One region of the Exiguobacterium sp. 17-1 genome, then DNA from elsewhere that is predicted to be linked to it. Evidence: riboswitches for the same ligand, from Rfam matches in the RefSeq annotation. Region 1 holds a riboswitch; each other region holds the start of a gene.

What was found. A riboswitch is a leader RNA that binds a small molecule or an ion and turns the genes downstream of it on or off. The one in region 1 is predicted to bind S-adenosylmethionine.
Positions count from the first base shown of each region.
Region 2: linked by a shared signal. The riboswitch ahead of MUN34_RS00415 (methionine ABC transporter ATP-binding protein) and the one ahead of MUN34_RS12530 (2,3-diketo-5-methylthiopentyl-1-phosphate enolase) in region 1 are both predicted to bind S-adenosylmethionine.
Region 3: linked by a shared signal. The riboswitch ahead of MUN34_RS13465 (LLM class flavin-dependent oxidoreductase) and the one ahead of MUN34_RS12530 (2,3-diketo-5-methylthiopentyl-1-phosphate enolase) in region 1 are both predicted to bind S-adenosylmethionine.
Region 4: linked by a shared signal. The riboswitch ahead of MUN34_RS01245 (methionine ABC transporter ATP-binding protein) and the one ahead of MUN34_RS12530 (2,3-diketo-5-methylthiopentyl-1-phosphate enolase) in region 1 are both predicted to bind S-adenosylmethionine.

Region 1 is NZ_JALIGJ010000004.1:295,841-301,770, forward strand. It holds gene MUN34_RS12515 (1,2-dihydroxy-3-keto-5-methylthiopentene dioxygenase) at 1-467, opposite strand, end outside; gene MUN34_RS12520 (methylthioribulose 1-phosphate dehydratase) at 483-1,103, opposite strand; gene MUN34_RS12525 (2-hydroxy-3-keto-5-methylthiopentenyl-1-phosphate phosphatase) at 1,100-1,759, opposite strand; gene MUN34_RS12530 (2,3-diketo-5-methylthiopentyl-1-phosphate enolase) at 1,756-2,946, opposite strand; SAM riboswitch class I at 3,027-3,128, opposite strand; SAM riboswitch class I at 3,336-3,438, shown strand; gene mtnK (S-methyl-5-thioribose kinase) at 3,517-4,686, shown strand; gene mtnA (S-methyl-5-thioribose-1-phosphate isomerase) at 4,683-5,729, shown strand; gene MUN34_RS12545 (sugar ABC transporter substrate-binding protein) at 5,749-5,930, shown strand, end outside.
Region 2 is NZ_JALIGJ010000001.1:70,266-76,195, forward strand. It holds gene MUN34_RS00395 (type B 50S ribosomal protein L31) at 1-243, shown strand, start outside; gene MUN34_RS00400 (DedA family protein) at 279-929, opposite strand; gene MUN34_RS00405 (thymidine kinase) at 1,107-1,727, shown strand; gene MUN34_RS00410 (alpha/beta hydrolase) at 1,797-2,555, opposite strand; SAM riboswitch class I at 2,618-2,721, opposite strand; SAM riboswitch class I at 2,970-3,073, shown strand; gene MUN34_RS00415 (methionine ABC transporter ATP-binding protein) at 3,160-4,191, shown strand; gene MUN34_RS00420 (methionine ABC transporter permease) at 4,181-4,831, shown strand; gene MUN34_RS00425 (MetQ/NlpA family ABC transporter substrate-binding protein) at 4,866-5,687, shown strand; gene MUN34_RS00430 (M20 family metallopeptidase) at 5,715-5,930, shown strand, end outside.
Region 3 is NZ_JALIGJ010000005.1:156,373-162,302, forward strand. It holds gene MUN34_RS13450 (PhoX family protein) at 1-449, shown strand, start outside; gene MUN34_RS13455 (SRPBCC family protein) at 539-997, opposite strand; gene MUN34_RS13460 (ATP-grasp domain-containing protein) at 1,100-2,047, opposite strand; gene MUN34_RS13465 (LLM class flavin-dependent oxidoreductase) at 2,044-3,102, opposite strand; SAM riboswitch class I at 3,175-3,280, opposite strand; gene MUN34_RS13470 (DUF975 family protein) at 3,400-4,038, opposite strand; gene MUN34_RS13475 (DUF2325 domain-containing protein) at 4,105-5,370, opposite strand; gene tnpB (IS200/IS605 family element RNA-guided endonuclease TnpB) at 5,576-5,930, shown strand, end outside.
Region 4 is NZ_JALIGJ010000001.1:259,258-265,187, forward strand. It holds gene MUN34_RS01230 (CAP domain-containing protein) at 1-857, shown strand, start outside; gene MUN34_RS01235 (MetQ/NlpA family ABC transporter substrate-binding protein) at 1,137-1,952, opposite strand; gene MUN34_RS01240 (methionine ABC transporter permease) at 1,987-2,652, opposite strand; gene MUN34_RS01245 (methionine ABC transporter ATP-binding protein) at 2,642-3,655, opposite strand; SAM riboswitch class I at 3,739-3,842, opposite strand; gene MUN34_RS01250 (aminotransferase class I/II-fold pyridoxal phosphate-dependent enzyme) at 3,905-5,092, opposite strand; gene MUN34_RS01255 (alpha-glucosidase) at 5,257-5,930, shown strand, end outside.

The sequences.
Region 1 (5,930 bases):
GCAACGACTTTGCGATCGTCCTGGAGCGTGAAGTAATGACGTGTATTGACGGGAACGGAAATCAAATCTCCGGGGTTCAGTTCAATGTTGTAATAGCCGACTTCGTCATCCTGGATCGCAAACACACCGTGACCGCTGACGATGAACCGGACTTCGTCATCCGTATGGTGATGCTCCTTTTGGAAGTTGACGAGCAGTTCATCCAAGTTCGGTGTTGCATCGGACAGTGAGATGATATCGGCCGTTTGATAGCCGCGACGTTCCGAGACATCGGTGATTTCCGGTTGGAACGTATCGAGAATCGTTTGTTTGTCCGCATCCGTCAACGTATAGGTGTCGACCAGTTCTGCGGGAAGCTTCGACACATCCCATTGTTCATATAGCACGCCGCGTGAAGCAAGGAATGAAGACACCTCGTTTTGATCCGTATACCGTTCGTTTGTCTTTTGGAAAAGTACTGTTGCCATTTTAAATTCCTCCTTTTAATGAATCGCCTGTCGGCACGTTTGTAGTTTTAACGTGTAGCTGAACAAAAATTCAAAGGCTTCCAACTGTTTTTTCGCTTCAAAGGCAGTCGGTGCCCAGACGGTGATCCCGTGATTTCGAATCAGGACGGCGCCGCTTTGCGTTTTTACATGCTTGGCAAACACTGCAGCAAGAGTCGGGATATCCGAATGGTTCGGGATAATCGGCACGACGACTTCCGCATCTTCTTCCCAGCGACCAAGTGCCTTGATGATTTCCTGACCGGTAAATCGGATTTCCCCACGGTCTCCGTAGAGTTCCGAAATGACATTGTTGTCGACCGTATGGACGTGAAGCGAGCAGCCGGCCGTCGTCCGGTTAAACACTTCGACATGAAGTAAGGTCTCAGCAGACGGACGTCCGTTTTGTTCGCCGATCAATTGACCGGTCGCGTCAACATGGACGAAATCGTCCGGCGTGTCCTGGCGTTTATCTTTGCCGCTTGACGTCACAAGAAATTCTGTCGGACTGCTGTTCGTCCGAATGGCGAGGTTACCGCTCGTACCGGGAAACCAGTCGCGTGCAGCGAACTCCTGCTTGATCGCGCGGAGTTCTTCGTATCGTTTCAAAAATGTCATGCATGCACCCCCGTTGTCTGCAGATGATCCACAATGTCGTAAAACGTTTCAAACGGCGTGTACGGAATACCGTGCTGTTCGCATAGCGTAATCAGATAATCACGGGCGTAGACATGATCAGCCTGTTTCGCCAGTTCAAAATCCGTCACGGAGTCACCAATCGCGATGATCGTGTCACCGTCCTGCTTCAGCTTCCGGGCGATTGACGTTTTACAACAGCCGCATTGATTCGTACAGGCCGCGTCACAGGCATGCGGCCATTCAATCTGCACTATCTCCTCACTGAAGTCACTACCGTTACAGTAAATCGCTTCATCTGTCAGTAAATCGGCAAGAATCGGTTCGACAAAAAAGTCGATCCCGCCGCTGACGATGGCAAAGTCGATTCCGTTCAATTTAGCAAAAGCGAGTAAGGTCTCAAAGCCGGGACGGATGACAGCCCGATCAATCAAAAAATCAACATAATCTTGTTTTCGATCTGATGGGAGCAACCGGAACATCTGTCCGACCCCGGATTGAATCGACAGCGAGCGGTCGAGCACACCTTCTTTCAACGGTTCAAACGCTGCCGGCGGGGCAAATTCCTTCATCAAGGCGATGATATTATCGTGTTCCGTCACGGTCCCGTCAAAGTCACATAAAATCCGGATTGTCATTTCGTGATTCCCCAAGCGTCGAGGGCAATTCGTAATTCTTCCTGCCGCACCGCAGCACTTGTCAGCGATTCTCCGGTCAGTGCGGCGTCGAGCGCCTGACGGAATGCGAGGACACCGGCAGCGGCACCTTGCGGATGACCGTGAACGCCGCCTCCGGCATTGATGACCGAGTCGGTACCGAAATCACGGACGAGCTGGGCGACGAGACCGGGGTGGATACCGGCCGACGGAACCGGCAAAATTGTCTTCGTGTCCCCGATCCGGGTTGCTTCGACGGCGATCCCGCGGGCCAAGTCTTTGGCGAGTGCCACGTTCCCGTACGGCGATGGGAACAACGTCAAATCGGCACCAGCCAGTCGCGGTAACGTTCCGAGCAGAACAGGAGCCGCAATCCCGTATTCGGGACTTGCGATCAAGGCACCGCTTAAGGCCGGATGATTGAAGATTGGAACGGAAATGTCCGAATCAGCCGCTAACTCGCGCAGGACGTCGAGTCCGTATGTAAACGTATTGAGCAGGAAGGCGGTCGCGCCGGCTTCAATCAAACGTTTCGCTTGATCCTTCAAGCCGAAGACGGGACCGCTTAACGTAATCGCGTAAAGCGCCCGTTTGCCGGTCCGTTCATAATGGGCATCGAGGACTTCCCGGCCAATCCGTGCCCGGTCGAGTGCCGGCGTCAACGGATTGTCGTACAATATCTCATCATCTTTGACGAGATCGATGCCGCCCGCGAGCTGGGCTTCGAGTTGTTCCCGTAAAAAGACGAGGTCTCGTCCGATGACCCCTTTAAAGATGCTCATCAACAGGGGACGGTCATGGACTTGAATCAACTGACGGATTCCTTCAATCCCGAATTTGGCACCGGGGAAGTCGTTCGTGAACGACGGGGGAAGCTGTAGATCGGTTAACTTGATTTGTCCGTCGAGCGACAGTTTGCCGAAGACCGTCGTTAAGATAGCGGAAAAGTCGCGTGAGACGTTGTGTTCCGGATAACGGATCGTGATGTAACCTTTGCCGTCATGTTCTTCGGTATGAACAACCTGTCCTTTGAAGGATTCCAGCTGCTGCTGTTCCAAATGATTTAAATCGGTCCAGGAACCGACCGTCAGACCGAGCGCGATTTGTTCTGCTCGTTTCGGCAACTGATCGGTCGTGCCGAGTTGGTACGTTGCGGTAATGTACGCCATATGAATCGTCTCTCCCTTATTGAAAAATACAAAAATGGTCCCTCGTCAATGACAAGAGACCATGAAAAATTGCGCGTGGACTCTTATCTGTCAGCGTGATAGCTGCAAGAATTAGCACCGTGCCAAATGGTCGGTTGCTGCGACATCGTAGGGCTCGTCCCTCCGTCTGCTCTTGATAAGAATTGGATGAAATTGTGAAATCTAATTGCAATTTTTACACGAGATTGGTCCCTTGTCAAACTATATTTTGAAAATTTATTTTTTTGAAAATACTTCTTCTATAGACGGTTCCGTTTTTTAAGACGTTTCACTAAAAATTGGAATTGACAGACGACCAACCGCGCACGTAGTATTCAAATCAACATCAACCACACGACAACTACATATGACTCTTATCGTGAGTTGGCAGAGGGAATTGGCCCGAAGACGCCGCAGCAACCGACCATCCGGCACGGTGCTACATCCAACAGACATTCGTCTGAGAGATAAGAGGACGGAGTATTCTACTGCGCCTCTTTTCTTTGACGAAAAGAGGCGTTTTTTCGTGTGATCAACAAGGAGGAAACCATAATGGGATACCAAGCATTTACAGTACAGGACGCGATTGAACGGGTCCAGACACTCGGATTGATCGGCAAAGGACCGGTGACGGCAGAGGAAATCGGGGACGGGAACTTAAACCTTGTCTTTCGGATTCAATCGGGGAATCAGCGATTGATTTTAAAACAGGCTTTACCGTATGCGAAAGTCGTCGGCGAAAGTTGGCCGTTATCGCTTGAACGGGCCTGGATTGAACAGTCCGCCTTAAAAGAATTTGCAAAAGTCGCCGTTCCGTTCGTCCCGCACGTCTACCATGCGAGTAAGGAAGAGGCATTTACGGTGATGGAGGATTTGTCTCACTTGACGATTGTCCGGACCGGCTTGCTCGAAGGGGAGAAGTATCCGTTGCTTGCGGAACATATCGGCTCTTACTTGGCGCGAACACTGTTTTACACGTCGGATTTTGCACTTGGACCGGTCGCAAAAAAACAAGTGGCGCGGAACTACTACAATCCGGATCTCTGTGATATCACGGAAAAATTAATCTTTACAGATCCGTTTTATGACGCGGAAACGAATGCGGTTGAAGACGGGCTGGAATCGGAAGTGGCTCAGTTGTGGCAGGATGCAGCGCTGAAACGCGAAGTCGCGAAACTCGAAGCCCTGTTCATCACGAAGGGCGACGCGTTATTACACGGGGACTTACATACCGGAAGTATTTTTGCTTCAGCCGATGAAACAAAAGTCATCGATCCCGAGTTTGCCTTTTACGGACCGTTTGGTTTTGATGTCGGACAATTCATCGCCCATCTCTGCTTTGCCGCGTATCCGAACTATGCCGAGTTACGGGATGGACGGGTGAAAGATATCGATACATTTTGGCTGACCTTTGCGTCGACGTTCAAAGCATTGTGGGAGCGGGAAGCGGTGGAGCCGTTCCGTTCAGCGGACGGGCTTGTTGACGATGTCCTCAGCACGATTTTACAGGACGCACTTGGCTTTGCCGGATGTGAATTGATCCGCCGAACGATCGGACTAGCACCGGTCGCCGACCTCGAGAACATCACGGACGCGGGGGAACGACTCGAGCGGAAACGCCATGCGTTACGCCTTGGAGTGGCATTGATTAAACGCCGGACTGAATGCAAGACGTTCACTGATTTACGGAACTTTGATTTGACGGAGGAACTCAGCCGATGAGCCAATTCGTCCAAAGCATCATCTATGAAAATGGGACGGTGACGATCTTGGATCAGACCCGGCTCCCGGAAGAAGAACGGTATGAAATCATTCATGATTTAGCGCAAGCGATTGACGCGATCAAACAATTGCGAGTCCGTGGTGCACCGGCGATCAGCCTGTTCGGCGGCTTCATCCTTGTACAGGAAGCATTTCGGACGACAGGGTCGCTTCCTGAAGCGAAACAAGACTTGTTGACGGTATCGGCACAACTACTCGCGACCCGACCGACCGCCGTCAATCTGCGGAATGTGCTAGATGAGCTGAATCAGCTGATCGTCTCGAGCACGACGCTTGCCGAGTTGCCAAAACGGTTGGAACAAAAAGCACTGGCGCTTTATGAGGCGGATGCCAAGACATCCCGGCAAATCGGTATTCATGCGCTGGAATTGTTCCAGTCCGGTGACCGGATTCTGACGATTTGTAATGCCGGATCGATTGCGACAGCGGCTTACGGGACGGCACTCGCTCCGTTTTATCTCGCGAAAGAACAGGGGATTCCGCTCGCCGTTTATGCATCGGAAACCCGTCCGTTACTGCAGGGAGCGCGTCTGACGACGTGGGAACTGCAACGGGCCGGAATTGACGTGACGTTGATTACGGACAACATGGTCGCGCATACGATCAAGGAAAAGAACATAACTGCCATCATCGTTGGTGCCGACCGGATTACCCGAAACGGCGATACAGCGAACAAAATCGGCACGTTCCAACTGGCGTTACTGGCCCGTACTTTCGGGATTCCGTTTTATGTCGCCGCACCACTTTCGACCTTTGATTTTACGAGCTTATCGGGAGACGAGATTGAGATTGAAGAACGCGATGCCCGTGAAGTGACGCAACTGGCCGGAAAAGTGACGGCGCCAGCCGGAGTGGCGGTTTTTAATCCGGCGTTTGACGTGACACCGCACGAATTAATCACGGCAATCATTACGGAACTCGGGGTCATCGAACATCCATCCGTTGAGACGATCGGGCAGACAATCGGACAACAGATACGTTAAACAGACAGGGGAGATCGAGATGAAAAAATTAGCATTTGCGGTACTTGCACCAGCGGTCTTGCTGGCTGCTTGCGCCAATAGCGAAGCGACACCGGCGAAAAAAATCAGTGGTGTACCGGAAGGCGTCCAGGGTGACGTCAAGATTGCCGTCATCCGCAATTTGGCATCCGACGATCATACGAAACAGTTTTTGGACGGAGC
Region 2 (5,930 bases), on a different contig from region 1:
AAACAAGGAATTCACCCAAACTACAACAAAGTTGTATTTATGGACTCAACTACTGAGTACAAATTCTTGACTGGTTCTACACGTTCTTCGAACGAGACAATCACTTGGGAAGATGGAAACGAGTACCCACTCATCCGTGTGGATGTGTCTTCGGACTCGCACCCATTCTACACTGGTCGTCAAAAGTTCAACGCTGCAGACGGTCGTGTCGATCGCTTCAACAAAAAATACGGCCGCAAGTAATTGCGACTTCAGTATTAAAAAACAGCCTGTCTCCATCACTGGAGCAGGCTGTTTTTGTATAGACAGAACTTAGTACGGTACGCCAGATACGTTCTTAAGACGAAAGAGAGTCCGATTCCACCGGCAGCACCAATCAGATACGGGAGTGTATCCGGATTATTTGCAAAATGTTCCATGAGCAGACTGAAGGAAAAATGACGACCCAGGAAATAACCTGCCCCTAAAAAGATGCTGATCCAAATTAAAGCACCGGTATAAGCATAAGTAACGAAAATCCGGAACGGCATTTTCGAGACACCGGCAAAAAAAGCAGAGAGTTGACGGAGTCCGGGTATGTAATAACCGATAATGAGGACGGTTTTTCCGTAACGTAAAAATCCGGCTTCCGCTTTGAAAATATGTTTTTCAGAAATCCGTAACTTCGGAGCCATTCGATGCAATAATGGCATTCCGAGCTTTAGACCGAGGACATAGCTGATTGTCATACCGATACAGCTGCCGGCATAGGCAGCAAGAATCGTTCCGGCAAGCGGTAAATCACCATGGTGCATCCAGAATCCTGACATGACGAGTAATGTCTCGTCCGGAACAGGAAGACCAACGATTCCGCCGGCCAGCAGAACGGCGAGTCCGAACGCTCCATATTGGTGGAGGACTTCATGTAATATATGATGAATCGGAGTCACCTTCCTTCAAAGAAACTTCTCTTTCAGTGTACAGGAAATACATACCAGTTGAAATGAGAAGATGAAGAAAGTGGGGAATTTGGCACGGGTTTTTGATTTTTAGAAGTCAATCCTTTTTCTCAATTTAGATTCGGGCTATACTCGTTAAAGTGACTAATTTAGAGGACGGTGTTTACGATGATGCATGTGATCAATCAATATGGTTGGATTGAAGTGATTTGTGGAAGCATGTTTTCCGGCAAATCAGAAGAACTGATCCGTCGTGTCAGACGGGCACAGTATGGAAAGTTACCGGTTCAGGTGTTCAAGCCGGCAATCGATGACCGGTACCACGAGGAGCATGTCGTGTCGCACGTCGGCAATTCCGTCATCGCGATTCCGATGGCGACGAGTCGTGATGTCTATGCAGCAGTGGCGGAAGAAACACAAATCGTCGCCATTGACGAAGTTCAATTCTTTGACGACGAAATCGTCGCGGTCATCGAAGCACTGGCTCAAGATGGCAAACGCGTCATTTGTGCAGGACTCGATCAAGACTTTCGGGCGGAGCCATTCGGCAAGATGCCCGAATTGTTGGCACGTGCAGAATTCGTGACGAAATTACAGGCGATTTGTCTGTCGTGCGGAGATCCGGCATCGCGGACACAACGATTGATTGACGGGAAACCCGCAAACTACAATGATCCAATCATTTTGGTCGGGGCGTCTGAATCCTATGAACCACGTTGCCGCCATTGTCATCAAGTACCGGGCAAACCACAACCGTTACAGGAATGGAAAAAACAACAGCAGAATTGAGCATATCCGATTTGAAAAAGCGAACGATTCCTGGCAGTGAGGCCAAAGAATCGTTCGCTTTTTTTTATATCAACCGGTCCGTGTCAACTGGCTGAACTGCTCGACGAATCGTAAGGTTTCCCGAACAATTGTCTTTTGATCATAATCGAGTGTCGCAACATGGTACGAGTCAAGCAGACAATAACTGCGTTTATCCGCTGTGCCAATCGTCCGGTACAAATAATCCGAACAGGTTGGCGGGACGACGTGATCCTCGGCAGAATATAAAATAAGTGTCGGAATTTGAATCGTTGCTAAGTGTGGTCGCGTCTCATCGATGAGTCGCAACAGTTCTGAAGCGCAGACGGCGGGGACAAGATCATAGATGATTTCAAAAGCCGATTGTTTGATATCAGGGACACTTTCCGGAAGATAGACCGGACAATCGGTGAACGACAAGGCTTCGTAAGCAGGGACAGCCAAGGCGGCGTTGATGGTGATGATTCCTGCGACCGGGAGACCTTCAGCGGCGAGCGACAGGGCAAGTGTCGCGCCCATCGATTGTCCGACGATGAAGATTGATTCACACCGTGCGGCCAATTGTTCGAAGCCGTCACGTAAGCTCTGTTTCCAGTCGTCTGCCATCGTCGTTTCGAATTCCCGTACATCCGTCCCGTGACCGTGCAGGCGAGGCGCATAGACGGAGAAGCCATGTTCTGCGAACTGTTCTCCTACAGCCCGAACACTTTGCGGTGTTGCGTTAAAACCATGACAGAGCAAAATGCCGACGGATCCGCGTCCTAAGGAAAAGGCTTCTGCACCCGGTATAACAGGATAAACCATACTCATCATCTCGTCCTCCATTTCAAAAATAAAAACCCGTTTGGCTTTGGACGCAAACGAGTTTCTCGTGTGTATCATCCAAAGCAGCCGCTTTGCTGGTCGGAGCACCTTGCATAGTAGCAGGTTGCCGTGGAGTCCTAGAGCCAGGTCTCTCGTCCACTCTTGATATATCGTATAGGAATTGTCGGATTAATCATTGAGAAGATAATAGCATTGACGGAAATGAATTGTCAAACTCTCTTTAATGGCATCAAAATTTATGCAAGAATCCGGTTTGTCCCGGTACAACAATCGATATGGGTCATATGGTTTATTTTTGAAAATATGGTTGACCTTTAAAAGATCTTTCTGTAGTGTAAAAATTAGTTTTACGACATAAGTTCAACCGGCAACAACACACATACGAATTTCATACCGCAACACTTATCCAGAGAGGTGGAGGGACTGGCCCTACGAAACCTCGGCAACAGACTCATTATGAGCACTGTGCCAATTCCATCAGACAATTGTCTGAGAGATGAGTCGAGTGGATTCTGCCATTGTGCGGATCCAGGTCTCTTCTTGTTTCTTAAGAAGAGACCTTTTTTGTATTTTGAAGGGGGAAAAAGTGGTGATTACATTCAAAAATGTAAAAAAAATCTATGAAACAAATGACCAATCGATCGCTGCGTTGAACGGAGTGGATCTCGAAATCCGAAAAGGCGAAATCTTTGGTGTCATCGGTTTCAGCGGAGCCGGGAAAAGTTCCTTATTACGATGCGTCAACCTGCTCGAACGGCCGACATCCGGCAGCGTGACGGTCGATGGACAAGATTTGACAACCCTCTCGGCGAAGCAGCTGCGGGAGGCAAAACAACATATCGGAATGATCTTTCAGCATTTCAACCTGCTGGATTCGAATACAGTGTTTGCGAATGTCGCAAAACCGCTTGTCTTAAAAGGTGTCAAAAAAGAGGAAGTCAACCGGCGGGTCAGCGAACTACTGGACTTCGTCGATTTGGCAGATAAGGCCGATCATTATCCGGATCAGTTATCGGGCGGACAGAAACAACGGGTCGGAATCGCCCGGGCACTCGCGACCCAGCCGTCGGTCCTGTTGTGTGACGAGGCGACATCCGCCCTCGATCCCCAGACGACGCAACACATATTACGCCTGTTGAAACAGATTAATCAGGAATACGGCATCACGATTTTACTGATTACCCATGAGATGGGTGTCATCCGTGAGATTTGTGACCGTGTCGCCGTCATCGAAGCCGGTCAGCTGATTGAATCGGGTACCGTGTTCGATGTCTTCTCGAATCCACAGACGGCAACGGCAAAAAACTTCGTCCGCTCCGTCATGCAGGATGAAATTCCGGCATCGGTTCAAACCGTCATCGATCAACGGGATGCCGGACATCACATCTACAAAATCAACTTCCTCGGGGCAGGGACGGGGCAACCGCTCTTATCGCAAGTCGCGAAACGGTTTGATGTCGATCTCAACATCCTGCACGGTAGCATCACGGAACTGCAAAACATTCCGTTCGGCAGTCTGCTCGTTGAACTGATCGGCGACGCGACGGAAATCAAACGGGCATTGCATTACATTCATCAGTCGGATGTCGTCGTCGAGGAGGTGCTCGCGGATGTTAGTTAATTACACAGATATTTGGAATGCATTCCTGCAGACGTTGACGATGGTCGGACTGTCGTTACTTTTCTCGACATTAATCGGTTTACCGCTCGGCATTCTGCTCGTCGTCACACGTAAAGGGGCGTTGCTTGAACAAATTCCTTTCTTCAATGTCTTAAGCGGCATCGTCAACATCTTCCGGTCCGTCCCGTTCATTATCCTGCTCGTCGCGATCATTCCGCTGACACGCTTGATTGTCGGATCGTCGATCGGGACGCAGGCAGCCATCGTTCCGCTTGTTTTTTACGCGGCACCGTACATCGCCCGATTGATCGAAAGTTCATTACTGGAAGTCGATACCGGTGTCTTGGAGGCGGCAGAAGCGATGGGGGCGACACCGTTGCAGACAATTTTCCGCTTCCTGTTGCCGGAAGCCCTCAGCTCGCTGGTTCTGAACTTGACGATTGCGACGATCGGCTTAATCGGTGCATCGGCGATGGCCGGAGCGATCGGTGGTGGCGGACTGGGTGACTTAGCGATCACCTACGGCTACCAACGGTTTGATACGACCGTCATGATCATCACGGTCGGGATACTCGTGATTCTTGTTCAAGGGTTACAGACGACAGGTAATCTGTTGGCACGGAAAATTCGGAGACATTAAAAAAAACATAGAGCAGATAAGGGAGAGATGGATGATGAAAAAAGGTTTAGCGATTGGTGCAGCATTAACGACGGTATTATTTGCGGGATGTGCCGCTTCCGGAGAAGAAGATCAAAAAACGGTCAAGCTTGGCGTCAGCGGTTCTGATACACAAGTTTGGGAATATGTCGCGAAAAAAGCGAAGAAAGAGGGGATTACGATTGAGCTCGTTAAGTTCTCCGACTACGTCCAGCCGAACCTGGCCCTGGCAGAAGGTGAGATTGATGCGAACTCTTTCCAGACCGTGTCTTACTTCAACGCTTTCAAAAAGGAACATAAGTTAAAGCTGTCGCCAATCGCGACGACAGTGATTGCACCGATGGGGATTTATTCGGATAAGGTCAAGGACGTCAAAGACATTCCGGTCGGTGGGAAGATTGCCGTCCCGAACGAGGCGACCAATATGGGCCGGGCACTGCTGCTGTTGCAGGAAGCAGGCTTGATCAAGCTACCGGACGACTTTGATGGCAATGGATCCGTCGATAAGATCGTCGAGAATCCGAAAAAACTGAAGATTGTCCCGGTTGTCGCCGGACAGACACCACGCGTCCTACCGGATGTATCGGCTTCGATCATCAATAACGGAATCGCCGTCGATGCAGGCTTCAACCCGATCAAGGATTCGATTCTTCATGAAAACGAGACGGCGAAGCCGTACATCAACATCATCGCAACCCGGACGGAAGATAAGGATAAAAAAACATTGAAGAAAATCGCTTCACTCTACCAGCAGGACGATGTCGCGGCCTTCATCAAAAAAGAGTACAAAGGCAGCACGATTCCGACGTTCGTCCCGCTCAGTGACATCGGGGAATAACTAAAAATCCAAAGGAGCGTGACCAAAATGACCATTCAGACGATACGGGAAAACTTGATTCAAACGATTGAACAGGACATTGAACAAAAACGTGAGTCTTATCTCGAGACGAGCCACCGGATTCATGCGACACCTGAAATTGGCAACGAAGAATATTTTGCGTCACGTCATCATGCCGAACGCCTGACGGCAGAAGGGTTCACGGTTGAGCTCGGTGTCGCGGGACACGATACAGCCTTCCTT
Region 3 (5,930 bases), on a different contig from region 1:
CGAATATGCAGGCCCTCGTCATCGGTGAGGATTTAGCGAAGCCGGATGCCTACGGCAACACAGCGAATCCGAATCTTGTTTCAAATCCGGATAACCTGGCCTATTCTGCAACATCAAACACACTCTTCATCGGTGAAGACAGCTCGTTGCATACAAACAACTTCGTCTGGGCATACAACTTAAAGACGAAAAAACTGTCACGAATTCTCTCTGTTCCGGTTGGTGCGGAAGCGACAGGACTCCGGTCACTCGATCGTGTCGGCGGATACAGCTATCTGCTCAGCAACTACCAGCATCCGGGTGAAGGACTCAACGGCAAGCAGATTACAGCCGTTGATCCGAAGAAACTGGAGCAAGCGATGCAAGACGGCATCGGCATTCAAAAAACAGGCGGTGTCGGTTACTTGTCCGGTCTCCCGACAGGTCAGAAATCGTATTCTCACCGTTAAATCGCATAAGAGCTTAGCAAAAAGCAGGCAGTGGATGTTTTAATCCGCTCCCTGCTTTTTTAGTCTTGCGATTCAAGACGGTTTTTCGATTATGTGCGCATCTGACCGGCTTCCTGCTCCACACGTCGGAGCAATTCCTGCACGATTTTTTCTGTTTCCCGTTCGCCGCCAAGTGACAACAGGCTTCGTCCGACGAAATTAGCGCCTTCGTTTTTCCCGGTATAAATCAGCTGACAGCTTGTTTCGTCAAGCCGCTTTAAGGTAAATGTCATCTCGAGCTTAAAGATTTTAGCAAGCGTAAAACCAATCGTATTTTGCTTAAAATCCGGTTGATTCGTATAGGCAAGATCCGTCACGATATACGTCTCTAATCGATTCCCCTGCATATACGTTTGCCGGTACGTCGAGCCGACGACACCCGGTTTCCGTTCAATCACCTCGTGCTGGACGACACCCGGAATCAGACGTTGTAACCGATCATGATCAAAGATATGCCAGGCTTTCTCGATTGGAACATCCAATCTCTTTTCTTCGTGCCACGTTACCATCCGAACCCCTCCCTTTACTGAAAAATACCCTGATGTGTGCAGTTCTAACTTCAAACTACACACATACAGGGTATTCGGCTTGCTTGGATTGGTTAGTGATGGTTATTTCACAGTTTGAAGTTCCAGTGCGGCTCCGAGGAACTTCGCCAGTTCGAGCATCCCGAACTTACCGGCAGCCGCTTCCGCATCTGAATTGTAGTTCGTATTCGTATTGACGTCATACGTATAAATGGTTCCGTTCGCATCCTTGATGAATTCGATCCCGGCGACCGCAATCTGGTTCGCCTGCAGGAATGCTTCATACTTTTGAATGATTGGATCATCAAATCCATCGACGATTTTAAACTTCATCGGTGTTTGCGGGGCCTCTTCACCGACCGGGCAGAACAAATCGTCAATGACACACGCATCTGCCGGGCACAGTTCAAATCCTTCTGACGTGTCGACCTGAACAGCATAAACGAACTTTCCGCCGACGAATTCACAGCGTGTGATATACGGTTCCGGTGCTTGGATATATTCTTGAATCAACGTGATCCCGTCGACCGGTTCATCAAACGTCGGACCGTCGAGATACGTCTCGAGTGCTTCAATCGAGTGGAACAACTGAACGCCGAGTCCTTTTCCGGCACGGTTATGTTTTGTGATGAACGAAGATACGCCAATATTTTTCGCCGCTTCGACAATCTGATCACGTCCGACGGCAGCCGTCGTCTTCGGAACCCGGATCCCGGCTTTTCGAAGAGCCGTATACTGATTGATTTTACTCACTTCAAGACGTAAGGCACGGGTCCCGTTAAAGACGGTCCGACCATGTTCTTCAAGCCAAGCAAGTACACCTTCTGTCAGTTCCGGTGCGTAGCGGTGCCCGCGCGTATGCGAAGATGCACTCATCCGGCTGTAAAAGACGCCTTCCGGTGGAAGTTCATCAAGCGGAACTTGCCCTTCGTCGAGATGCCACTGTTCATATGGCAACTCCAGTTCTTCGAGTCGTTTAATTAAATGGTCCGTCCATTCTTGGTTTTCGTGTAAGATATGAATTTTTGTCATTTGGTTTGACCTACCTTTCGTTTTTCTTCGACAAGCGGCATGACGTCGCGCGCGAAGCGTTCCATCTCTTCCAGTTGTGGTGAAAATTGAAGTAATAATAAGGAGACACCCACCTGCTCAAACGCAAGAATCCGTTCGGCAATCTGTTCCGGTGTTCCAATCAAATCAGGACGGAGTCCGCGGTTCGAGACCGAATAATCGTTCCGTTTCACCTGCTGTTCGAGTTGTGATTTGCTGACGAAGTCGTCGTACCCGGCGTATCCGGCACTGTCTTCCTTGACGTCCGTAATTCGTTGCCATTCTTGAATGGCCTCTTCTTCCGTATCCCGGCAGATGATATAGGCAGCCAGTCCAAAACTTTCAAGCGGCGGTTGCCCAGTTGCTTGTCGACGCGCCTTCATATCCTCAATCTTGACGGACACTTCTTCCACCGTTCCCCCGTGCATGACATAGGCGTCACAATGATTGACGATGGTCTGTTTCCCGGCTTCACTTTCCCCGCCTGCGTACAACTTGATGCCCGGTCGTTGAACCGGTTTCGGATGCAGTTGTGTCTGCTCGAGCGTATAATAGTTCCCGTCGAAGCTGTACGGCGAAGCATCTGCCCATAATCCTTTCATGATCGTGACAAACTCTTCCGTCCGCGCGTAGCGTTCGTCGTGGGCCGTGAAGATGCCATTGTATTGCCGCGCTTCTTCTTCCCACCAGGCAGAGACGACGTTCAGTGTAAAGCGCCCGTTGCTGAGTTGATCGATGTTTGCTGCCATCTTCGCGGTCGTCGCCGGATTATGGAACCCCGGACGGACAGCTGTCATGATTTCGAGACGCTCCGTCGTCGCGGCAATCGCCGCTGCCGTCGTCCAGGCTTCAAGACTTGGTGCCTCGAGTCCTTTGATGTCATTTAAATTCAACTCCGCAATCAGTGTCGTCGAAAAACCGATTCGTTCTGCCGTTTGCGCGACCTGTTTCGCATAGTCGAACGTCGCCGGCATCTGTTCGTCCTCGACATTTCGTAACCACCCGCCAAAAATCGGTAACCAAAATCCATACTCCATCCGTTATGTCCCCCTTATAAAAAAAATCGCTCTTCTCGAAAATCGAAAAGAGCGACGGATTAATCATGTCTGCTCTTATCTGTAAAGGGATTGCCCCCTTTAGGAAGTAGCACCTTCCGCTGCGCGCGGGGTTGCTGAAGTGTCTTCGGGCCATTCCCTCGACTTCTCTTGATAAGAATTATTGGAATTATCGTACACTTTTTAGCAGAGTAAAGCAACCATTAAACCTTGTTTTCCAATCGGAATTAAAAACAGCAATAAAAAAAGGATGAGAGCTGGGCTCTCATCCTCGTTGTCTTAATATGGGGCAACAAACGTCGACTCTTCGACAGGTGCTTCTTCACCGCGGATGCGGTCATAGAATTTTGCAAGCGTGACGCTGAAATATGGGCCAACCCACAAGAAGGCGATTCCGATGGTAATCAAACCGAGCAGGAACCAACCAATGAATGAGAGGACGAGCATGAACGCTTCCATCTTATGTCCGTCCATCATTTGGCGCGAACGTGTAATCGCATCCAAAATTCCGATTGAAGGTTCATCTCGTAAAATATAAAACGTCATTAGATACGAAAATGACTTGATGATACCCGGGATGATAAATAGTAAGAACCATAAACCAAGGAAAATACTTTGGACAATCGAAAGACCGACTGCCTTTAAGAAAATTTTGTATGGCTCAAATAAATCAACGATTTTTGCCTGTTCTTTCCGAGCGACAGACATCGCAAGCCATGTCCAACCAATCGCAAGTGGAAGTAAGAGAATGTTCAGTAAGAAACCGATGAAATCAATCGCTTGAATATCTTCATTCGCATCAGAAGAAAACATCGTTGGAATACTTTGAATGATGAGAAACAGTAAAAACATAAGTGCCATGAAGACCCAGCGACCACTGAGCGCTTCACGGGCGGATAATTTTAATTCTTTAATCATGGAGATCCTCCTCAAAATAAGTTCTATCTCTATTTACGGCTAATTAAGAGAGGAGTTTCATCTTTTTCAGGATTTTCCTGTTTTCAACTGATTTAAGCGTGCTTTTTCAAGTTGGCGCTGGCACGCCGTATATAAAGAACGTCGTCCATCCAGTCGTTCCATCGCAAACGGAATATCGTGTTTTTTCGCCTGCGCGATGACGTGTGCTGAAGCAGCGTGGGACACACGGCTCGTGATGACGACGATCGCATCGGTCTTTTTCGCGAGACCGGCAATCTTTTTCGCTGATTGGGCGTCTCCCGACAGATGAATCAGTTCGATACCCGTTTCCGCGAAAAATGTCCGATAGACCGGTGCTTGCTGTTCATTACCGACGATGACGAGTCGCATGCCGACGAATGACGCAAAATCGAGAGGCTTCTTATCAAGGAAGTCGATTGGCTGCCCTGGTACGGATGTCGTGACGAGTGGTGCCATCGCTTGAGATTTCTTTTCACGAATCCGGCGTGTTTTCTGTTCCTGTTTTACTTTCGACTTTCGTTTCATTTGCTTCAGGTAACGGCCAGATTTTTTGACGGCTGATCCTTGAGTCGATTCAACTGACGAAGGCACTGGTGCTGTTGGATCGTTTGACGTCTCTAACAGCTGTACTGTCGGCTCTTGATATTGGAACGCATACTTCCAGGCAATCGTCAGTGTTTCCGGACGACTTTTCCACATGACGAGATCGACGAGCTGCCCTTCTTTTAAATGGAAGAAGCGCATGTCTTCAACCGGTGTCGCATAGTAAAAGGGTTTACCCGTCTCATCCTTTAATGGTCCTTCGACCGTCGATTCAATGATGCCATGATTTTTAACGATACATCTTTCAAAAACGATTCGTTCGGCCAGTGGCTTCATCTGGTCGGTCGCGACAACGGCCATCACTTCTAGTGTCGTCCGGCGTGCATCTTGCTGTACGACTTGGACACGGATTTCCATTCCATGTTCGAGGTTCCATTGCCGGATTTCTGTTTCCGAGATATGACTGTTCGGCCATTCCCGTAAAGAACCACCTTTTAGTTCACGCACAAACGTATAGGCGTAACGTTGTTCGATGACAGGAGTGATTTTCACCGGCGGAACGACAGGTTGCTCGAATGATACGTCTTCTTTTGGTTCGCTCCACGCGATGTCTGGTTTTACGGAATGTGTATAGTAACGCGATAACTGCACCCATTCATCGATTCCTCGGATTTCCTCGAGCAGTAAGTCCCATTCTTCCACCGTTTCGACTACTTGCATTTTACCGGCGACTAGCGTCTTCGCCCGTTCCACGATTTGTTGCATCATCTTCAACAACCCCTTTGCTTTTTTTCAACTATAGCAAGGGGCTGTCGGTTAGGTTGCTCAAAAAAAGACCGGGTTATTTTTTGTATATGGTTAGGATTTTATCAAAATTAGGCGAGAATACTCCCACTTCTAAACGAAGTGAAAGTGGGAGATGAATCGCCAGACTGTCTTTCGGGTATATTCTCTTTGAAGGAGGTGAAAAATGGTGTTGAAGCACAAGGCTTACAAATTCAGAATCTACCCCACAAAAGCGCAGGAAATCCTGATCGCGAAGACCATCGGGTGTTCGCGCTTCATCTTCAACCACTTCCTGGCGAAGTGGGATGACATGTACAAGACCACTGGAAAAGGACTGTCCTATGGTTCTTGTTCCAAAGAAATTCCTTTGTTGAAGCAGGAGTTCGACTGGTTGAAGGAAGTCGATAGCACATCTGTTCAGATCAGCATCAAACATCTTGCCGATGCGTTTGACCGCTTCTTCAAGAAGCAGAATGAACGCCCTCGATTCAAGTCCAAACGAAATCCCGTCCAGTCGTACAAGACCAACATACAGGGCAAGT
Region 4 (5,930 bases), on a different contig from region 1:
CAGCTGTTGCTTTCTTTAGTTATGAGAACATCCCGATGGAACAAGCAGAAGCGGATTATCCGAAAAGTGGAGGAACGCTGATTGATCGATATACAAGTGAATACCCGGGTTATGACTGGGAAGTCAGGCGGACGGCAACGGAAGAGTTCGTGGCATTGACGAAAGACGGCAAGGATTATGGGAAGTACCGTTCGAAAAACGGCGTAACGACGCAAGGGGCCGTTTTAAACAAAGACACGGAAACGACCCTTGCGAAAAAAGGCTGGAAAGCCGTCAAATCGTACCGGAAAGGCAATACGAACTATTTGTTGAACCTTGATCATGCCGCGGTCTATGAAAAAAATGACCGGTATGTGACATATTTCTTTGACCAGCACGACGGTAACAAAGTCAAAGCGACACTTGCGATACCGAAAGAAATCGAAGCGAAAAAAAGTGGATTTTATGGTAAGGCTTCAAGTGAGTTACGGACAACGGATGAGAAGTTGATGTTGCGTCTGATGAACTGGGACCGGGCCGATTATAAGCTCGGAGCACTCACTCCGTACAATGCGCTGAAACCTGTCACACGGGCACACAGTGAGAACATGGCGAAGAATAATTTCTTCTCTCATACCGATCCAGAAGGACGTGATCCGTTTGATCGGATGAAGAAAAAAGGAATTCGCTTTTCGGCAGCCGGAGAAAATCTGTCGATGGGCTATCCGAATGTCTTTGCAGCACATTGGGGATTGATGAACTCAAAAGGACACCGTGATAACATCATGAACAAGGACTTCAAACAGGCAGATACCGGTGTGGCGTTCCGGGACAATTCACCGTACTTTACGATTAATTTCCGGACACCGTTGAAGTGAAAGTTAAAACCAAACAGTGCACTTAGCCTCAATTTTGCGAAAGCAGGATTGAGGTTCTTTTGTGTGGATCAATCTGTAGATGGATGACGCGCTATCTAAATTTGAATTCTATCTTGAAAAATGAGAGCGGGCTTTTGATTGACGAAGCCCTGTCTTCTCCAGGAGTCCCTATTTAATGGAAAACCCCTGAAACCGTTCCACCTCCGTTTGTAAGGGGAGGCAGCTGTTTCAGGGGTTTTATATCATCTTTAGACGAGCTAATCGACAAAAAGAATTACATCAGTTTGCCCACTCGGGTTTACTGAAGCCTTTAAAGGACTTTTCGATGACAGTGTTAAAGTCCTCTGACTCCACGACAGCCGTCAAGTCTTTCGCGAGCTGTTTCTTTTCATCTGCTGTTTTGACAGCAACTAAGTTACGGTACTGCTCATCCATTTTTTCGAGTGCCAGCGCATCGAGTAAATCAAATTTCGCAGCAAGGGCAAAGTTTCCAGGAACAGCAGAAATATCAACACTCTCGATGGCACGTGGCAACTGTGCTGCCTCAAGTGGTTTGATGACGAGTTTCTTCGGATTCTTGACGATGTCTTTTTCAGAAACCGTCAATGGATCAGCATCCGGCTTCAACTCAATCCAGCCTTGTTCAGCGAGTAAGTTTAACGCGCGGGCTTGGTTGGTCGGATCGTTTGGTGTTGCGACTTCCGCGCCTGTCTTGACGTCATCAAGCGACTTATAGGATTTACTGTATAAGCCCATCGGTGCCGTCGGAACAGTGATCAGCCCTTTAAGATCGAGATTCTTTTCCTTCGCGAACGTCTTCAGATAGATCGAATGTTGGAACAAGTTCGCGTCGATGTCGCCGCTGCCGAGCGCGATGTTCGGCTGGATGTAATCGCTGAATTCAACGATTTCGACTTTATAGCCTTTCTTTTCAAGACCAGGCTGAATCGCTTCTTTGACCATGTCACTGTAAGGACCGCTCGTCGCACCGATCTTAATCGACTTGGTTTCTTCTTTCGCACTGCTGTCGCCACAGCCGGCAAGAATCCCGGCTCCCAGTAATCCTGTTGCTAAAAAGGCATAACGTTTTTTCATTTTCATTCTCTCCCTTAAGGTTTTCTATTTGTAGTTAACGTTTATCAGCACGGCGGGCAAGTTGATTGCCGAGTCCTTGAATACTTTGGACGATGACGACGAGTACGATGATCGTCACGATCATGACGACGTTATCGTACCGGTAATAACCGAAGCGGATGGCGAGGTCGCCGACACCGCCGCCGCCGACGATGCCGGCCATGGCAGAAAAGCCGATCAGGCTGATTGTCGTCAACGTCACCGCTTGGATGATTCCGGGAAGGGCTTCCGGTAACAGGGCGCTGATGATGATACGAAACGGTGTTGCGCCGCATGCCTCAGCAGCTTCGATCAAGCCCGGTGGAATCTCACGGAGTGATGTCTCGACGAGTCGGGCGAGGAACGGAATGGCGGCAACACTTAAGCTGACAGAAGCGGCTGTCGGACCAATCGTATTGTCGAGCAACAATTGCGTCAGTGGAATCAGCGCGACGAGCAAGATGATGAACGGTAACGAACGAACGATATTAACGAAAAAGTCCAAGATGCTGCGAACGGCGACGTTTTGGAAAAACAGTCCCCGGTCCGTGATGAAAAGTAAAATTCCGAGCGGGATGCCGATGACGAGGGCAAAGCCCAGTGAAATCCCGACCATCAGGGCCGTCTCGGCTAAAGCTTTTGTAAGATCCGGTAACATGGTTTCGATTCGTTCAAGCCACATCCTGGATCACCTCAAGTGTGTGGAGTTGTTCTTCAAGCCATGTCAGGGCCTTATTCACGTGAAGCGTCGGACCAGTCAAGCTGACGATCAGGACTCCGAAGGCGACGTTTTGGATATAATCGACCTTGCCGTGGAGAATGCTGACAGAGATATCAAACTGTTTGATTGCTTCCGATAACGTACTTTCGCCGGTCTTCTCACCCGTGAATTGCAGGCGAATGATTTTACCGGGTGTCGTCCGTAAGATGCGTTCCGGTAATTCAATTTGAAGTGCCGTATCGACATAATGTTTCGTGACATCATGGGTCGGCTGACTGAATAAGTCGTATGTACTTGCGACTTCGACGACTTCGCCTTGCGCCATGACGGCAACGCGGTGGCAGATTTGTTTGACGACATCAATCTCGTGGGTGATGAGGATGATTGTCAGGCCGAGTCGTTCATTCAAGTCTTTCAGCAGTTCCAGGATTTGCAGTGTCGTGACCGGATCAAGAGCTGACGTTGCTTCATCACACAACAGGACACTCGGATTATTGGCAAGGGCGCGGGCAATCCCGACCCGTTGCTTTTGACCACCGCTGAGCTGGCTCGGAAAATTCGTCTCAAATCCTTCAAGTCCGACCAGGGCGACGAGTTCTTTGATCCGGCTTGGGAAATCACTGCGTTTAACGCCGGCTGCTTTTAAGGCGAACGCAATGTTGTCGGAAACGTTCCGCGATTGAATCAATTGGAAATGTTGAAAGATCATCCCGATATTCAGTCGTAGTTCGCGTAAGCTGCCTTTTGAGAGGTCGGACAGTTTGATGCCCGATACTTTTACCGTTCCTTGTGTCGGCGTCTCCAGTCCATTAATCAACCGGAGTAATGTACTTTTTCCGGCACCAGACTCACCGATGATGCCAAAGATTTCACCTTGCTGAATCGTTAAGTTGACATCGCGTAATGCGAAAATCGGTGTCCGGTCACGAACGAACCGTTTGGTGATGCCTTTAAATTCAATCATCTGTCGTTTCCTCCCTATACAAAAAAATCGCCTTTTTCCAGTTAAGAGCAACCAGAAAAAAGCGACGAAGTGTAAGATTTCGTAACTTATCTCTCAGAATGAAACATTCTGTAGGATGTGGCACCGTTCCTTAAAGGTGGTTGCCGGACGTCGTTGGGCCTAATCCCTCGGTCGCTCTCGATAAGTAATTATGCTGTTGGGACTTACTGTAACGGAAATCATTCCCATTTGTCAAACGTTTTTTCAGAATTATTCCGCAACGGTCTGGCGAAACAAATTCAATTGACCGATTCGTTCAGCAGCTTCGACCAATCGTTCGGCATCGGCAATCAGGCTGATCCGGACATAACCTTCGCCATATTCGCCGAAGAAATGTCCGGGCGTAACAGCAACGTGTGCTTTATCGAGCAGGTGGTCGGTAAAGCTTTGTGAGGTAAAACCGGACGGGACGGGTAACCAGACGAAGAATGAACCACCCGGAACCGGTCCTTCCCAACCAATCTCCTGTAACTTACCGAACAAGGCATCACGACGGGCTTCGTACAGAGCACTGAGTTCACGGACGCATGTTTGATCACTGGAGAGAGCAACGGTCGCTGCGTGCTGGATTGGTGTGAAGGCACTGACGTATAAATGTTCCTGGTACGTCTCGATACTTGAGATGACGGACGGATTACCAATCGCAAAGGCAATCCGGAAACCGGACATGTTAAAGCGTTTCGATAACGAAAACAGTTCAATTCCGACGTCTTTCGCCCCTTCTGTCTGGAGGAAACTTCTAGTCGGACCGTCAAAGCTGATGCCGCCGTACGCCAAATCATGGACGACACAAATATCGTTTGCGTCAGCGAAGGCAACGGTCTGCTCAAAGGCTTCCGCCGTCGCCGTCGCGCCGGTCGGATTGCTCGGGTAGTTGAGGAACAGCATCCGGGCCCGTTCGACATCCGTCGTATCGAGTAACGTGTAGTCAGGTAAAAAAGCATTTTCCGCAAGGAGCGGTAACGTGATCGGGTAAGCACCGGCAAGTGCTGCACCGGATAAGTAATCCGGATAGCCGGGATCCGGAACGATGACACCTTCACCGGGATTGACGATCGTTTGCGGTAAGGCGACGATACCGGCTTTACTGCCGAGCAGAATGGCGACCTCAGAAGCGGGATCAATCGTCACGCCGAACTCCGTCTGATAAAAATCGGCTACGGCCTGTTTGAGGAAATCATGACCGCGAAACGGAGGGTACTGCAGATTGGAGGTGTCATTGATGGCCTCTTTTAATGCGTCCAAAATATGTACGGGCGTGGTTTGGTCCGGCGTTCCTTGACCAAGCGTGATGACATCGTGGCCGGCGGCTTTGACGGCACCGATCCGCTGAGCAAGCTCGGCGAAGACCGGAGCAGGTAACCGATCAATCGCAATCGATGGGGCAAAATGTTTCATCTGTTTTCCTCCTTGTTGGGTATTGTCGTCAAGGATAACGAATTTTCAGAAAAAAGAAAAGGGTTTTTTAATAATTGCTGATAATTGGTAAAAAGAACCGAAGTCTTTCATGTTTTTGATACACTGAATTAGAATACGATTGAATCATAAAGGAGATGATGGGGATGAATCGGACCTGGTGGAAAGAAGCTGTTGTCTATCAAGTATATTGGCGCAGTTTTAAGGACTCGGACGGAGATGGGATGGGCGATTTACGCGGGGTGATTGAAAAGTTGGATTACATCGCATCTCTTGGTGTCGATGTCATCTGGTTAAATCCCTGTTATACATCACCCGATATTGATAACGGGTACGATATTTCTGATTACTATACCATCATGGAAAAAGCGGGGACGATGTCCGACTTGGAAGAGTTGATTACAGCAGCTCATGAACGGAATCTGAAATTGATTCTTGATTTAGTCGTCAATCATACAAGTGATCAACATGCGTGGTTTAAGGAATCCCGCAGCAGTCGAACGAACGAGAAAGCCGATTGGTACATTTGGCAGGACGGGGAAAAAGGAACACCTCCGAATAACTGGCGGTCGTATTTTGCACCGAGCCCGTGGACATGGGATGAGACACGCGAGCAGTATTATTTCCACTCGTTTGCATCGGAGCAACCGGACTTGAACTGGGAACATCCGGCTGTCCGAAAAGCTGTTTATTCGATGATGCGCTGGTGGGCGGATAAAGGCATCGACGGTTTCCGGATGGACGTCATCAACCTGATCAAGAAACGGGCGACGTATGACGATGTCGCGGATCCTTTGGATTTATCGTACTTAGGGAACCA